DNA from 2 places in the Clostridium sp. 'deep sea' genome. Region 2 is predicted to be linked to the other one. Evidence: a T-box and tRNA genes for the amino acid it is inferred to sense, from the RefSeq annotation. Region 2 holds a T-box; the other holds one or more tRNA genes.

Region 1 (7,795 bases), 390 kb from region 2:
GGTATTTTTTTATCTATAAAAAAATCTTTAAGCTTTTTTTTACCAGGCGCCCCCTCCGGAAAGAATTTATCACCATTTTGTCTAGTTCTTGCTATTATTGGCATAGCAACTTTATCTAAATCAAAATAAGCTACATCTCTTAGTTTAAGCTTATATGCCTCACTATGATTATAGTCTTTAATTTCAATTTTAAGATATTTATTGTCTGGCAATTCTATTGTTGTTGGGGATTCAATAGCTATGCTCGATAAGTTAACGCTTTCATTCCAGTTGTCTTTATAATATAAATATAACCTATCATACACTTTCTCACAAGTAACCTCTTTGGGCAATGATATTGAATCACCATGGCGAGAATTTATTAACTTACTAAGTTTTAAACTATGCTCAAAACTTAGGTTGTCTGTTGTGCCAGTTAATAAACGATAAGCATATCTCATTACTCTAGTACATAAAGCTAAGTGGATTGATTTCAATATTTCAATTTCAACTACTACTGCTTTTGGTGTTTCTTTTAATGCTCGTTGAGCAAGCAGTAAAGCCTGTTCATTTAAGTAGTCTTCATCCTGCTTAAGTACTTTGCTCATATCTGAAATTCTATCAATTACTTGTGGATTATAGTTATCCTCGATAAAAGGTATTAAATTGTGTCTAATATGGTTTCTCTGGTACTTATCTGTTTTATTTGAAGCATCCTGTCGATATGTTAACTGAAAAGCATCCAGCATTTCAAGTATTTCACCCCTAGTTTTTTGAATTAAGGGTCGAATTATTGCTAATTTGTCGTTATTTTTTTCAATTATTTGCATTCCAGTTAATCCTGCAAGACCACTACCCCTAATTAAGTGCTGTAAAATAGTCTCAGCTTGGTCACCTTTATTATGGCCAAAAGCTATGCCAAAGGCTTTAACTTTTTTAGCAACTCTTTGCAAAAATTTCATTCTCACATCACGACATACCTGTTGCATAGATCCCTGAGTTTCTTCGTAAATGAGATTAAGATTAGCTTTTTCTATAGTGTAATCCCATTTAAACATGTGTGCTAATGATTTCACATACTCGGCATCTTTATCCGAATGCTCACCCCGTAAACAATGGTCGAGATGTGCTAAGTGCAGTTTAAAATCATGATTTAGGGCTAAGTCATGCAAGACCCTCATGGCACAAGTAGAATCAGGACCTCCACTTATTGCTACTATTAGGGTCTTACCACTTGGCCACTGATATGTATTTGTTAGCATTTTAATGAATTCATGATACTTATGTGTGGACATTACTTCACCCCTTTTGTTGTTTATTATATTATCTACTTTATTATGCTAAATCAATACTTTATTTAATTAAAAAATCTGCTAAATTAAATAGTTGGCTTATAATCTCCTCAAAACAAAAAAAAAGGCACCCTTATGGTGCCAAGTATGGAGGAATGAGCTATCAACGGAATACCGTTATAGTCAAAGATTAAACAATTTTAAGTACTACTACGGTCATGTCATCTTTTATTTCAACATTACAATGACGCTTTGCTATTTTAATTATGTAGTCTGCTATTTCATTTGCAGTAATTTTAGGCAATTCTTTTATAATGTTTATTAGCCATTTTTCGCTGTCTACAATTCTTTGATTATCTACAATACCATCAGATAACATTATTAGAATATCATCTTTTTGCAGACTTATATCATACTGGTCTATATCTATCTCTGGAAACACTCCTACTGGCAAGGTTGATGATTTCCAAAGTTTAACATCTCTATCTCTTTTTAAACAGGTGTAACTTGCACCAATTTTTATTAATTGAGCACAGCCTTTAAAGCAATCTACTAAAACACCATCTATTGTAACAAAAGAGTCCTGTTGTATTCCTAAAGCTAACGCTGTATTTAGTAGTTTAATAAGGCTTTTAATATCTAAGCCTGTTTTAAGGAGTTTTTGCAGCAAATCTATGGCGTACTTACTATCTTTACGGGCAACATATCCGCTACCCATACCATCACTTAATAACGCTATAAATCGTCCATCAGTTAAATGATCTAGCCAGTAAGAATCACCTGATATACCACTAGGAGATAAGCTAGCTACTCCATACTCAACCTCCACTGATGGGGCATATTCTAGTTCGCAACTACATGATAAGCTTTTAGTATGTTTAGAGCAGTTATACAAGCTATTTACAAGTTTTCCACCTATAATTTTGTTTACTGTAGGTACTATTATATTAGAACAAGATTTATAATCATAACAAGAACCCATAGTTAAACTTATTATCCTCTTTCTATTGTTACAGCGTATATTTATTTTATTAAGGTTAACTGCTTGTTCCTGTAACTCTCTTTTTATTTGAGCTATTAATTCTTTTTCAAGCTCTTTTTTTTGGTTTGAACCGGTGGCTAAAGACCTTGCCATATCAGAAAAATCACTTAATCTATCAACAGCTAGGCTACTACACTCTTGTAGTTTATTTCGCCAAAAAAGTTCTACTCTAATTAAGTTTAAGTGTTGATCAAAGACATCAACAAGCTTATTTTTACTAGGACAATGTTGAGGCAATACCTGATAAATACTATTGATATTATCTTTATTTTGATCGAGACTTATTAAAAAGTCTTTCCATTTATGATAGGTTAAAAATAAATCCTGTGACCAACATTGCTCATAATACGCACAGTTTTGACATAAAGATACCCCTGTCCATTCAATTATTTGTAACAGATGGGTGTTTTCTATAGGCTCATATTCAGAAGTGCTTAAAACTACAGCAATTTCATCACATACCTGCGCTATTTGCACCCAACTATCTTCTACTTTTTGGGGTTTTTCTTTAACAGGTATAGGGCTTGTTTTAAAAGGCTCAAAGATTAAACTCTTAGGCATAAATTTTTTAATAACTAGCCAAATAATACTAGCTAAAGTCATTTCTAATAGGGAAATTTTTATATCCATAAAACTACCTTGATTCAACCATATTATATTGGAGGCTATAGCAACTGCTACGTATGTAAGTTTAGAGTAATCCTTACAAACTCCCAAGATAAAACCTAAAAAACAGGCTTGTCCTGCAGATATTGCATTAAATGATCCAGATAATAATCCACTTCCTAATACTATTCCAAGCAAAGCTGCAGGATAACAACCTGCTTGAGCTACAATCATAATACTTAGGAACTTAATAATATTGACCACAGAAAGATTTAAGATTACTAGGGGACCTACCCCACTTATGGCAGCAGCTAAAAATATTATTTTGCATATTAAACGCCAATCATTATTGCTGTATTTAGTTATTTTAAGAACACTATCGTTTAGAGCAATAAAAAAAATTTGAGTTAAAAATAAAGTTGATAACACATAAATAGGAAGATGAATTACATGAATATCACCCAAAACTTTAATAGAGTATGCAATTACGGCACTAACAACTACTAAAAACGCTTTTGGGATTGATTTTTTTTTTATTTTAAGCTTTTTTAAAATACTAAAGCACATGCAAAATGCCCAAAAACCGATTATAGCTTTGGTATTACCAGTACTACCTAAACCAATTGAAGCCCCTAAGAAAATAGGAATTAAATATTTGTACTTAAGAATAACCAAGGTTGCCCAAAGAGCACTTACCATTCCTAAGGTAGCTGTGAAGCTTTCATTACGGGCTATTAGAATAGCACCAATAAAAATAATGAAATCTGTATATGACACAGTTGATACAACATTTTTATTGAGCTTTATAAAGGGTTTCATATATTTTTTAAAGAAGTCTCTTTTCCTAAAGTTATGACTAATTTGATTCAAAAACCTCAACCCCTCCAGAGCCTCTTTTATTACATTTTCTGTATTTTGATTATAATACCGCATATATGCACAAGGTGTTGAAATATGTCTTGGCTGGTTAAGAAGATTTCGACGGATTTTGCAAAATCACTTTAGCACTATGTAGCAAAGTCGTTTCTGCGGATTAGATTTTGAGTATGCTCTGTGTTTTAACAAACATCTATTACAGCAGGGTTCAGATCTCTTGCTGATAAGATAGTTATTTCTTTCGCCTTAATGTTACACTAAGATTAAGGTGGAGTTAATCAGATTGAGGCCAGACCCCACCGTGAGATAGGCCAGACTTCTTTTGTGAGAGGTATAATGGTAGGTTACGTAATGCTAATCACGGAATAACACAAGAACATCCCCTACATGGATCTTTTCTGTGAAATACCGTTTAAACAAAAAAAGAATTGCAACGCAATTCTAACATATTTACAATAATGTTCTTTATTTTCTTCGAAAAAAAGCTATTGTTATTTTTTAATTCGTAATTAAAAAAAACTTGCCAAAGCAAGTATTGTGGTGGTGGCGACTGGAGTCGAACCAGTGACCTTTCGGGTATGAACCGAATGCTCTAGCCAGCTGAGCTACGCCACCTTGTTTTTGGTGGCGGGGGCAGGACTCGAACCTACGACCTCCGGGTTATGAGCCCGACGAGCTACCAACTGCTCCACCCCGCGATGTTTTATGCCCATCAGCGTTACGCTTTCAGTGACGAGTTATAATATAACATAGGATTATAGCCTTGTCAATAATTTATTTAATAATTTTATCAAAAATCACACCTTGCAATAAAGAATTGTCTCTAATCTCTAACTCACTCTGCTGCCAATACTCTAAGGTTGCTAATAAAATTGCCGTTCCCGCAACAATTATTTCGGCTCTCTTTTTAGATTTTAAGCCAGTTAGCTTTAACCGTTGTTCTACAGTAAGATCATTTAATTTATTATATAAACCCAAGATTTGATTATAAGTTAATGATGAACCGTTTATTCTGTTTGGCTCATATTGCTCCATTTTAAGCTTTATAGCAGATAATGTAGTTATTGTACCGGCAACCCCTATAAAACGGCTTATAGGCAGTTTTTTGTTATTCCAGTAACTATGCCATAAGTCTTTCACATATTGTTTGAGTTTTAGAAATTCGTTTAGCTGAATTTGCTTGTTATTATCAGCAAACATATTGGTTAAACGCACTGATCCAGCTTTTATACTAGAGCTAAGTATTTTTTCTTTAGTAGTTATGGCAACTTCGGTACTGCCACCACCAATATCTAACACTGCTACACCTGCGATTAGCTTTTTGCTTTCTGTTGCACCACAATAACTGTACCAAGCCTCTTGTTCGCCTCTAATTACTTTAATATTTATTCCTGTTTTAAATGATACAGCTTGGCAAAAGTCTAAAGAGTTACTAGCAGACCTTAAGGCACTTGTACCTACACAATAAATCTCCTGACAGGCATAGTTTATTGCCATATTTTTAAACTCTTGTAGTGCCAAAATGCATCTTTCTTCAGTGTCCTTATTAATAATGCCACCAGAGGCTGTTAAATCAGCTCCTAGCTGAACCATCTTTAAGTCTCTATATAATTCCACTATTTTATTATTTATTACCTCTACAACTACCATTCTAAATGAATTACTTCCACAATCTATTACACTATATCTCATATCTTTATCTTTCTTTTGAGGTTCTTGCTGGTACAAAAACTTTATCTTCTTTGCCTACCATTCCATACTCTTTTCTGGCAACGATCTTAATATATTCGGGATCATCGAGTTTACTAACCTCTTGATGAAGCTCGGCTGTATTTTCTTGTATACCAGCTATTTCAGTCTCTAACTCTTTCTTTTGAGACAATAAGGAATTCAATTGTGTCCTTTGCATTAAGAACATTTTTCCACAGAATAAGATAGCCACCAGAATTACTCCTGCAGCTAAAATCCTTTTATACTTATTTTTTGGTTTCTTTGATTTTTTTAATCCAGAGACCTTTTGTCCCCTTAACTTTGCCCGTGAATAAACTTTTTTGGGGCGAGAATTTTTCTTTCGCATTTCATATCATCCTATGTAGTATTTAGCTAGTTATCTCTTTATTTTCATAATACAGGTAAAACCATTAGCAATGCAAGTAGTAATTTTAAAAACTGCCTCGAGGGGCCAAGTTATTATTCGACCTATAACGTAACAAACTCTCACTATAAAGCCAACAATTTTAAAGACCACTCTCTTTAACATTATTATAAATCTCTTAAGAACATTTTGAATCCTCTTACCCCAAATTAAATAATAGAAAATAATTCCAACAATAATTGAGATAAGATAGATAGGCCTTAAAGTTCCTGATGTTAACCAAACCATAACAGCGCTTACAAAAATAAAAACTACAAAGGCAAAGATAATTTCTGCAACAGCAAATACAATACCTTTAATACGCATTGCTTTGATAAGTGCTCTATAAATATCATGTATAAATGCTACTACTAATCCGGTAACTAATAGGCTTATGATAGAAATAAATTGCCATGCTGTATCGATGCTAATCACCTGCTTTATAAAGTTTTGAAAATCAGTATATTATTATATGCAATATTTATTACAGTAGTGATACATATCAAAAAGATTTTTCTCATATACATAAGTGAGCCAATGGCTAAAAGGTTTTTAGCTATAAAATCAAGGAGGGGACAAAATGGAACAAAACAATAAAGAGCATCGCATGATTATTACTAATAGAGAGCAACTTCTAATACAAGGCGTTCTTCATATTAGTAGCTTCAATGATGAAGAAATTATTTTAGAAACTGACTTAGGCATGTTATTAGTTCAAGGTGAAGAGCTACATATAAAGCAACTAAATTTAGACGATAGCCACATAGAAATAGAGGGTGTAGTTAAAACTCTTGATTACCTTGAAGATGTAGGTCCAGAGGGCTTTAGTCGTAAAAAACAAGGTCTTATTGCTAGATTATTCAAGTAGACTTGTTTTATAGAACAAAATAATCTTAAAAAAGTAGGGTAATTTTACCCTACTTTTAATCTTTGAACTTATAACTAGTTTTTTATTTTTAGGTAAGTTAAATTTAAACTGACCTTTTTACTGCCACATTTTAACTAAGGTAACGTCTTTAAAAAAGTACTTTACTATTTCTTCTGCATTTTTTCCAGAGTCAGCCATTGACTTTGCACCCCACTGTGACATTCCTACCCCATGACCATATCCTTGTCCTACCATTTTTACAGTATCTCCTTCTACTGTTATGCTTTTAAAAAAAGTTGATTTAACAATTTTGCTATCAAGCGCTAATCTAAATTGAGCAGCTGATACAACAACTCCACCTATATCAACTTTAATAGCCCTGCCAGATGGACCACTCTCTGCTATTTTTATTTCGCTAAAATCTGGTATTGTAGAGCCTGTTTTGGCACTTACTTTTTCTCTTATAGTTGCTTTTTTAATAGCTGCATTCCAGTCACTTATCTCTTGGGGAACTATTGATTTTCCAGGATCCTCTACGGTCTGTATATAGGGTGTTGGTACTTTATCGTAATCTAAACCCTCTATTGCTGTAGCTGTATAGCCACCACTATAAGCATGAAACCAAGATTTTATGAACTTATTATCATTAGCTAATACTTGTCCTCTTGTTTCTTCAACTGCTTTTTTAACACTGTCATTTACTTTACTAACATCGTATGCTTGAAACTCTTCTATAAGGGTTGAGGCATGGGCACCTCTAGCTGGAACTCCTCCAGTATCAGCAATTTTCTCTAAGGTAAAGGTTCTAGCTAAAATGGCCTGAGCTTTAAGTGCCTCTACTGACCAGTTTACATCCATTTCAGCAGCTACAACACCCTCTATGTATTTCTCGAATTTAACGTCTGTTATTTTTCCAGTTTTATCATCATACAACTTAATTGTTGGCTCAGTATTGTCAGCTGTTTTAATAGCCTCAGGGATTTCAGGCTTATTAGATT
Region 2 (7,795 bases):
TAATTGTATACGACTCTTTATCAGGATTTGATGATATAGATATTGTAAAGGCTGTAGAAAAAGGTGCTGAGAGTTTATATAAAGATAAAAATGGACTTGAAGCACATAAAATTTATGGTGATTATGCTTCAACACTAAAAAAAAGCCAGAGGATAGGTCGCTCTAAAGAAATTTGTGAAGTAATAAAGAAATTACCAGAATTTAATGGGTTTAAAAAAATACTTGATTTAGGTGGTGGACCTGGGCTTATAGGAATAGCCATAGGACAAGAAAAGCAAGATATTAAAGGAATTATATTTGATACACCTGAAACTATCGTGATTGCTAAAGAATGTATAAGAGAGTATCACATGGAAGATAGATATAGTACCATTTCAGGAGATTATCTAAATGATGATATTGGAAGTCGATACGATTTTGTATTAGCTATTGGAACCCTTAATTTTGCTAAAGATAATTTAGATGTTGTAACTAAAAAAATATATAATAGTTTAAATGATAATGGAGTATTTATGTCTATTTCTGATGGAATTGTAGAGGAAGGAACTAAACCAGAATCAATGGTTTTATCATGGCTGCCAAGTTGTTTAAAAGGTGTTAATTTTCATTTACACCAAGGAGAAGTAAGTGAAGCAGCTTTGAAAAGTGGATTTAAAAGTTTCACTAGAGAAACAATAAACTTTACAAGAGGAATATTTGATGTAGAGGTGTTTAGAAAATAAAGTAAAAAAGCCAAGGGGGACTGTCCCCTTTGGCTTTTTTAGAGGCTTTTTTAATGGTTATGCTCAGCAGCTTCTGCGTCTGCTTTTGTTTTATGTACTGTACCATAAGGATGTTCTGGTGGGGCGTAGAGGCTATATAATTTAAGTGGTTTATCGCCTGTATTAATTAAATTATGATATTTTCCTGCTGGTATCAGTATAGCGTAATCATCGTAGACTTTTTCTTGAAAATCTAAGTTATCCTCGCAATCTCCCATTTTTACAAGACCTTTTCCTTCTTCTATTCTAATAAATTGATCAACATCAGGGTGAATCTCTATACCTATGTCATCTCCCGGCTGTATACTCATTAGCGTAAGTTGTAAATTATCTCCTGTCCATAAAGCAGTACGAAAGTTATTATTTTGTTTAGTAGCTTTTTCTATATCAACTACATATGGCTCTGGTCCATAATCTTTTAAATCAAGTGGTTTAACTTCACAACGTTTTGTTACCTTAGGTTTTTTACGTCTTCGTTTACTCTTGTACATATTATAATTTCCTTTCATAGCCTATTAAAGTATATGGTTTATTTAGAGTAATGTGCCTGTACTTAAGCAGTAACAATAATATAAAAGATGTAAATCAATTATCTTTTGTAAATTCAAAGGATATTATCATCTAATATAGAATACATAAGTAATCACATGCCTTAAATTATCTTTAATTCCTAAAAACGGAATTGCACATAAGGTATTCACACATATTACAGATAAGGAGATGTATTATGAAAGTTATTGAGAAGCAAAAAATGAAGCCTGAACAAGATAAACTGTTAGTTAAAAAAACGGAGGTAAGAGACCCTAATAAACTGGTTTTGAAACAAAGTGTACAAGCAATAAAATTACAAAGCACTGATTATGAACAAAGATATATGTGGAATGTATCGTTACCCGGTTGTGGATATGAGCCTGTATCTGTTTTAGAAAAAGATGGTTGCCTATACGCAGGAACAAACGGTTATGTTTATAAGTTAGATTTAAATGGAAATATCCTTGCTACTAATGGATTACCTCATAGAGGGCATTGTGACATAAATTTAGCTATTACTAATGAACACTTGGTAGTGGGTACAAACGGATACGTGGTATTGGTAAATTTAAATAATTTCGGTAATACTAGCTGCAATATTAATGTTTCTTTGCCTGGTTGTGGACATGAAAAGGTTTCTGTTTTATATGATATTAATAGTAATTTCATTTATGCAGGCTCAAATGGATATGTTTATAGATTAAATAACATAGGTATTGTTCTCTCAAGTAACTGGATGCCAGATAGGGGCCACGAAGAGGTTAGATTAGCATTAACTAGTAATCATTTAGTTGCAGGTACAAATGGTTATGTAGTTTTAATAGGTTTAAACGATTTTTCTCAAATTAATAGCAATAAAAACATTTCTTTACCAGGATGTGGCCATGAAATTGTATCTGTATTATTTTATAATAATTATATTTATGCTGGATCTAACGGATATGTATACAAAATGAATGCCAATGGTGGTGATGTTCAAACTAATAACTTACCAGATAGGGGCAATGAAGAAGTAAGATTAGCTATAAGTGAAAGTCACTTAATAGCAGGTACAAAGGGTTATGTTGTGTTGGTAGATTTAAATAACTTCTCAAGTACATCTGCTAATGTTAACGTATCTTTACCAAATTGTGGTCATGAAATTGTTTCAGTAGCACTCGATGAAAATAAAATTTATGCTGGTTCTAATGGTTATGCTTATGAAATAGCTGCCCGAACAGGACATGTATTGGTTTGTTATGGGCTTCCGGGGCTAAGTTTTCATGAGATTAGATTCGATATTCACAATCATCAAATGTATATAGGCACAAATGGTTATTTGGCGGCTCCTGAGATAATTGAAAATTTAGATGTAGATTTAATTGCACAAGAAACAAATCAGTGGTGCTGGGCGGCCAGTGGTCAAATGGTCATGAGATATTTAGGTAAAGATATTAGTCAGTGTGAACAGGCAAACTATCGATTTGACCGTAATGATTGCTGTATAACATTTGCAAGACCAGTAGAGTGTATACGTCCTGGTAATCCAAATCTTCATCATTGGGGTTTTCATTATGAAAAAACTAAGTATGGAACTGCTTTAAGTTTTGAACAACTTCAACAGCAAATTAATTCTGAAAAGCCTATTTTATTTTCATGGAAATGGACTGGTGGTGGAGGCCATTTAATGGTTTCAAAAGGCTACTCTAAGCTTTCTCAAATGGTTTTAGTTAATGATCCTTGGCCACCTAACAAAGGAAATATTAAATGGATATCTTATGGTGATTATGTCAGTGGAGGTAAACATCTACATGGCGTAGATACTTATAATATTTCTCAAGATGAACTCAAGGAGAGACCCCAAACTATGAATAATAAAATAGTAATAACAACCGCTACATATGATAGCTCTCAAGAAGCGGCTCTTAATGGTTTAAATAGGTTTATGGTATTAGTTAATGAACATAATTATCATGAAATGGGATTTAATCAATTAATCAAAAATAGAGAAGAGTTGGAGTTAGCTGATAAATTAGATATTTTCTTTGTAAGGCATGATCACCTAAGAGATTTTGGTAGAGGTGATAAGGCAACAAAATTACTTCTTAATATGAATGAGCATATATATTTGGTTAAACATCAAAGCAAAGTTGTCACTGCAGTTACAACTCAACTAATAAATGACTGTTGGCAGGTAAAAAGCCTTGGAGATTCACACCTAAGCAAAGACATAGCTACTGCCTTAAAACAGTGTGAAAATGAAAGTACATACATGCTTGTGACCATACCTAGTTTACATAAAGTATTTTTAGGCATTAAAGAAGGAGAGAATTTAAGCCTCATACAGTTGTTAAATGATAATTTAAATAACTATCAAAAACAAGATGCAAGAGAAGTCTTTTATAGCTTACAAAGCGACCCTACTTTTGATCAAATACTAAAAGATGAAGATCTTGAATAGTAAGTTATGTATAATAAATTAACAGCGTAATAGTACCAAGTTACTCATCGTAGAGGCGAAGCTGATCTTCGCCTTTATTTTGATTGTTTGAGGTATTACTCAGGCGAACACGAGGTTCGCCACTACGAGTAACAGCTCCTTTTAAACTACATTATCTTTAAATATCATACTCTTCAAAAGGATAAATAAAATTTTTTGTTTAAATCACTAAAATTAAATTGACTATAAATTAAGATGCTGAGACGTAAGGATTACATTTACCTGCCACACCTTATTTTCCCTTAGTGAGTTTTGTGGTATAAAAACATTAATTCTTTCCTAAAAGCTTGATTTTTAAACCTCAAATATTAGTAATTAAATAAAAGCTTTAAAAATCACACTTCCCAATTAATTACAATGGTTTTTAAACACAAAGGGCACAAAGTGCACGAAGAAGTCTCTGGATTTAACTTAACTGGTGGTTTGAAAATAAAGCTTAATAATAAAACTTAAAAAATGGATTGACTATAAATTAAGATACTGAAGCGTAAGGATTACCATTTAGCAATACCATCTTATTTTCCCTTCGTGCCCTTTGTGGTACTAATCCCTTAACTATTTCCTAAAACCCTGATTTTTAAACCTCAAATATTAGTAATTAAATAAAAGCTTTAAAAATCATACTTCCCAACTAAATAAAATGGTTTTTAAACACAAAGGGTACGAAGAAGTCTCTTGATTTAACTTAACTGGTGGTATAAAAATGAAGCTTAATAATAAAACTTAAAAAATGGATTGACTATAAATTAAGATGCTGAAGCGTAAGGATTACCATTTAGCAATACCATCTTATTTTCCCTTCGTGCCCTTTGTGGTACTAATCCCTTAACTATTTCCTAAAAGCTTGATTTTTAAACCTCAAATATTTTTACATCAATCTTTAAAAATCATACTCCCCAATTAGTTGAAATGATTTTTAAGATTGATTTACTAAAGTCATGGTGTTAATATAATAATGATAATCAATAATACTAAACTTAACATAAGAAATGAGCTGAAAAAATGGGTAATGAAAAAAGAGTTTGGAATAGGGTAGCAAAAATATATGATAAATTCATGAAAAAAGATAAGGTTGCCTATAAAAAAATTGTTGAGTTAATAAAACAATCAAGCCTACCAACAGATAAGGTTCTTGAGCTGGGTACAGCTACTGGTATTATTGCATTTGGCTTAGCCAATTACCTAAAAAAAATAGAAGCCACTGACTTTTCTTTACAAATGATAAATGTTTGTGAACAAAAAGCACAGGTTCAACAAATAAAAAATATTAATTTTATGGTACAAGATGCCTGTAAGTTAAGCTATAAGGATAATTCATTTAATAAAATTATTATCTCAAATGTTTTACACATTATGCCTAATCCCCAAAAAGCCCTTCAGGAAGTACATAGAGTGTTAACACCAAATGGCATACTATATGCCCCAACATTTGTACATGCCAACAACTTAAAGGCTAGTATTTTTTCTAAAGTAACTGGTTTAATAGGGTTTAAAGCTTATAATAAATGGTCAGAGCATAGTTATCATAGTTTTATTAAAAATAATGGTTTTGAAATTATAAATAGTTCAGTTATTAAGGCATCTTTTCCTATAAGTTATGTAGAGTGTAAACAACAATCAATCTCAAAACTTGACACTCATACCAGCCAATGATACACTAATTTCAATATAAAGGCGTTGATAGGAAGAGTAGGTTTTGCTTAATCTTTAGAGAGTTGTCGTTTGGTGAAAGGCAATGATTAAAATAAACTGAAGATGGCCCTGGAGCCTCTTTACTACACATTTATTGTTAGGTAAAGACGTTGTGTGCGATATAACACAGTGTTTAGGCACAATGAGTGCTGCATTTATGCAGAACTAGGGTGGTACCGCGGATAAACTTCCGTCCCTATTGGGATGGTGGTTTTTTTATTTTTTAAAGGAGTGTAATATATGAGCAAAGGAAAATTTTTTTTAACAACTGCTATAGCATATGCCTCTAAAATTCCTCATATAGGTAATGTTTATGAGGCAATTTTATCAGATTCTTTGGTGCGTTTTAAACGTGAACAGGGTTATGATACTTACTTTTTAACAGGCACAGATGAACATGGTCAAAAAATACAGCAACAAGCTGAAGATACAGGTAAAACACCTCAACAACATGTTGATGAAATATCAGGTGAAATTCAGCGAATTTGGGATAGTGTAAATGTGAGTTATGATCAATTTATTAGAACAACTAACCCTAAACACAAGGCTGTAGTGCAAAAGATATTTAAAAAGCTTTATGAAAAAGGCGATATATATAAAGGTAAATATGAAGGCTGGTATTGCACACCTTGTGAATCATTTTGGACAGAGTTGCAGCTTGAAGATGGAAAATGTCCTGACTGTGGCAGAGAAGTAAAAAAGGCCAGTGAAGAGGCGTATTTTTTAAAGCTATCTAAGTACCAGAAACAGTTAGAACAACATATTGAAAATAACCCTCAGTTTATTTGGCCCGAAACACGTAAAAATGAAATGCTTAATAACTTTATTAAACCGGGGTTACAAGATTTATGTGTATCCAGAACCTCATTTAACTGGGGAATACCAGTTGAGTTTGACCCCAATCATGTTACTTATGTATGGATTGATGCCCTTTCTAACTATATCTCTGCAATTGGTTATGATCCAGAGCAACCTTCGGATCAGTATAAAAAGTTGTGGCCAGCAAACGTGCATATAATTGGTAAAGACATAGTGCGTTTTCACTCAATTTATTGGCCAATTATACTCATGGCTCTGGGTGAAGAATTACCTAAACAGGTGTTTGGACACCCTTGGTTAATGACAGGCAAAGAAAAAATGAGTAAGTCACGAGGTAATGTTATTTATACAGATGACTTAATTAACTTGTTTGGGGTAGATGCTGTACGTTATTATGTTTTAAGAGAAATGCCCTTCGCTATAGATGGCACAATTACCTATGAAATGATGATTTCTAGAGTTAACACCGACTTAGCTAATATTTTAGGAAACTTGGTAAAACGTACCGTAGCCATGGTTAATAAGTATTTTGGGGGTGTAATTCAAGCCCCAACAGCTAGCGGAGAGTTTGATGATGAATTAATTAACATAGCCCTTCAAACACCTAAAAAGGTAGAAGAGCTAATGGATTGCTACAGAGTAGCAGATGCTTTACAAGAAATTTGGGTTATGTTAAGACGTTCAAATAAGTATATAGATGAAACAATGCCATGGATCCTTGCCAAAGACGAAGAAAACCACGAACGTTTAGGTACTGTGCTTTATAATTTATTAGAGTGCATTAGGTTTGCAGGGGTAATGTTAAAGGCCTTTATTCCACAAACAGCAGAACGTATTCTTAAACAAATAAATGCTCAAACTACCGAGCTAGAGTCTCTAAAGAGTTTTAATGGTACAGTTGTAGGTAACTCTGTTGGTAATGCAGAGGTACTATTTGCACGTATAGATGAAGCCAAAAAAATGAAAGAAGTTGAAGCTGTTAAAGCTAAATACAAAGCTGTACAACAGCCTAAACTAGAGCTGAAGCCCGAGATAGTGTTTGATGATTTTACTAAACTAGATTTAAGAGTAGCAGAAATTATTAAAGCTGAAAAACACCCCAAGGCCGATAGATTGCTTGTTTTACAACTACAAGTAGGTCCCGAAACAAGACAAGTTGTCTCAGGCATTGCTAAGTTTTATAAACCCGAAGATTTAGTTGGTAAAAAAATTGTGTTAGTGGCCAACTTAAAGCCAGTTATCTTAAGAGGTGTAGAGTCTCAAGGTATGGTCTTGGCTGCCTCTAATAAAGATGAGTTAAAATTAGTATCAGCAGATATTGAGAGTGGTACCGTAGTTTCGTAGTATTTGGTCTTGGTAGTATAATTATTAGTCTTAAAATATGCCTAATTATTTAACTTATTAAAGGGGAAGTCATTTTTATGTAACTGACTACCCCTTTGTTATTATTCAAGTATCAGTAAAACACATGTAGTGAATGTGCCTCTGTGCCATTCATTTACGTAATTTTACA

What was found. A T-box is a leader RNA that pairs with one kind of tRNA and senses whether it is charged. The one in region 2 lies ahead of metG (methionine--tRNA ligase), so its partner is inferred to be a tRNA-Met.
Region 1: it has a tRNA-Met gene. The T-box ahead of metG (methionine--tRNA ligase) is inferred to sense a tRNA for this amino acid. The anticodon was not compared.

What each region holds. Positions count from the first base shown of each region.
Region 1 is NZ_CP063353.1:2,950,568-2,958,362, reverse strand. Features, by position in the region: gene tilS (tRNA lysidine(34) synthetase TilS) at 1-1,274, opposite strand, end outside; gene IMX26_RS13720 (SpoIIE family protein phosphatase) at 1,462-3,789, opposite strand; tRNA gene IMX26_RS13715 (tRNA-Met) at 4,334-4,410, opposite strand; tRNA gene IMX26_RS13710 (tRNA-Met) at 4,418-4,493, opposite strand; gene IMX26_RS13705 (Ppx/GppA phosphatase family protein) at 4,570-5,523, opposite strand; gene IMX26_RS13700 (septum formation initiator family protein) at 5,492-5,872, opposite strand; gene yabQ (spore cortex biosynthesis protein YabQ) at 5,903-6,364, opposite strand; gene yabP (sporulation protein YabP) at 6,510-6,797, shown strand; gene IMX26_RS13685 (SpoIID/LytB domain-containing protein) at 6,915-7,795, opposite strand, start outside.
Region 2 is NZ_CP063353.1:3,341,740-3,349,534, forward strand. Features, by position in the region: gene IMX26_RS15525 (methyltransferase dimerization domain-containing protein) at 1-722, shown strand, start outside; gene IMX26_RS15530 (cupin domain-containing protein) at 773-1,252, opposite strand; gene IMX26_RS15535 (papain-like cysteine protease family protein) at 1,489-3,732, shown strand; gene IMX26_RS15540 (methyltransferase domain-containing protein) at 4,774-5,424, shown strand; T-box leader at 5,440-5,664, shown strand; gene metG (methionine--tRNA ligase) at 5,704-7,626, shown strand.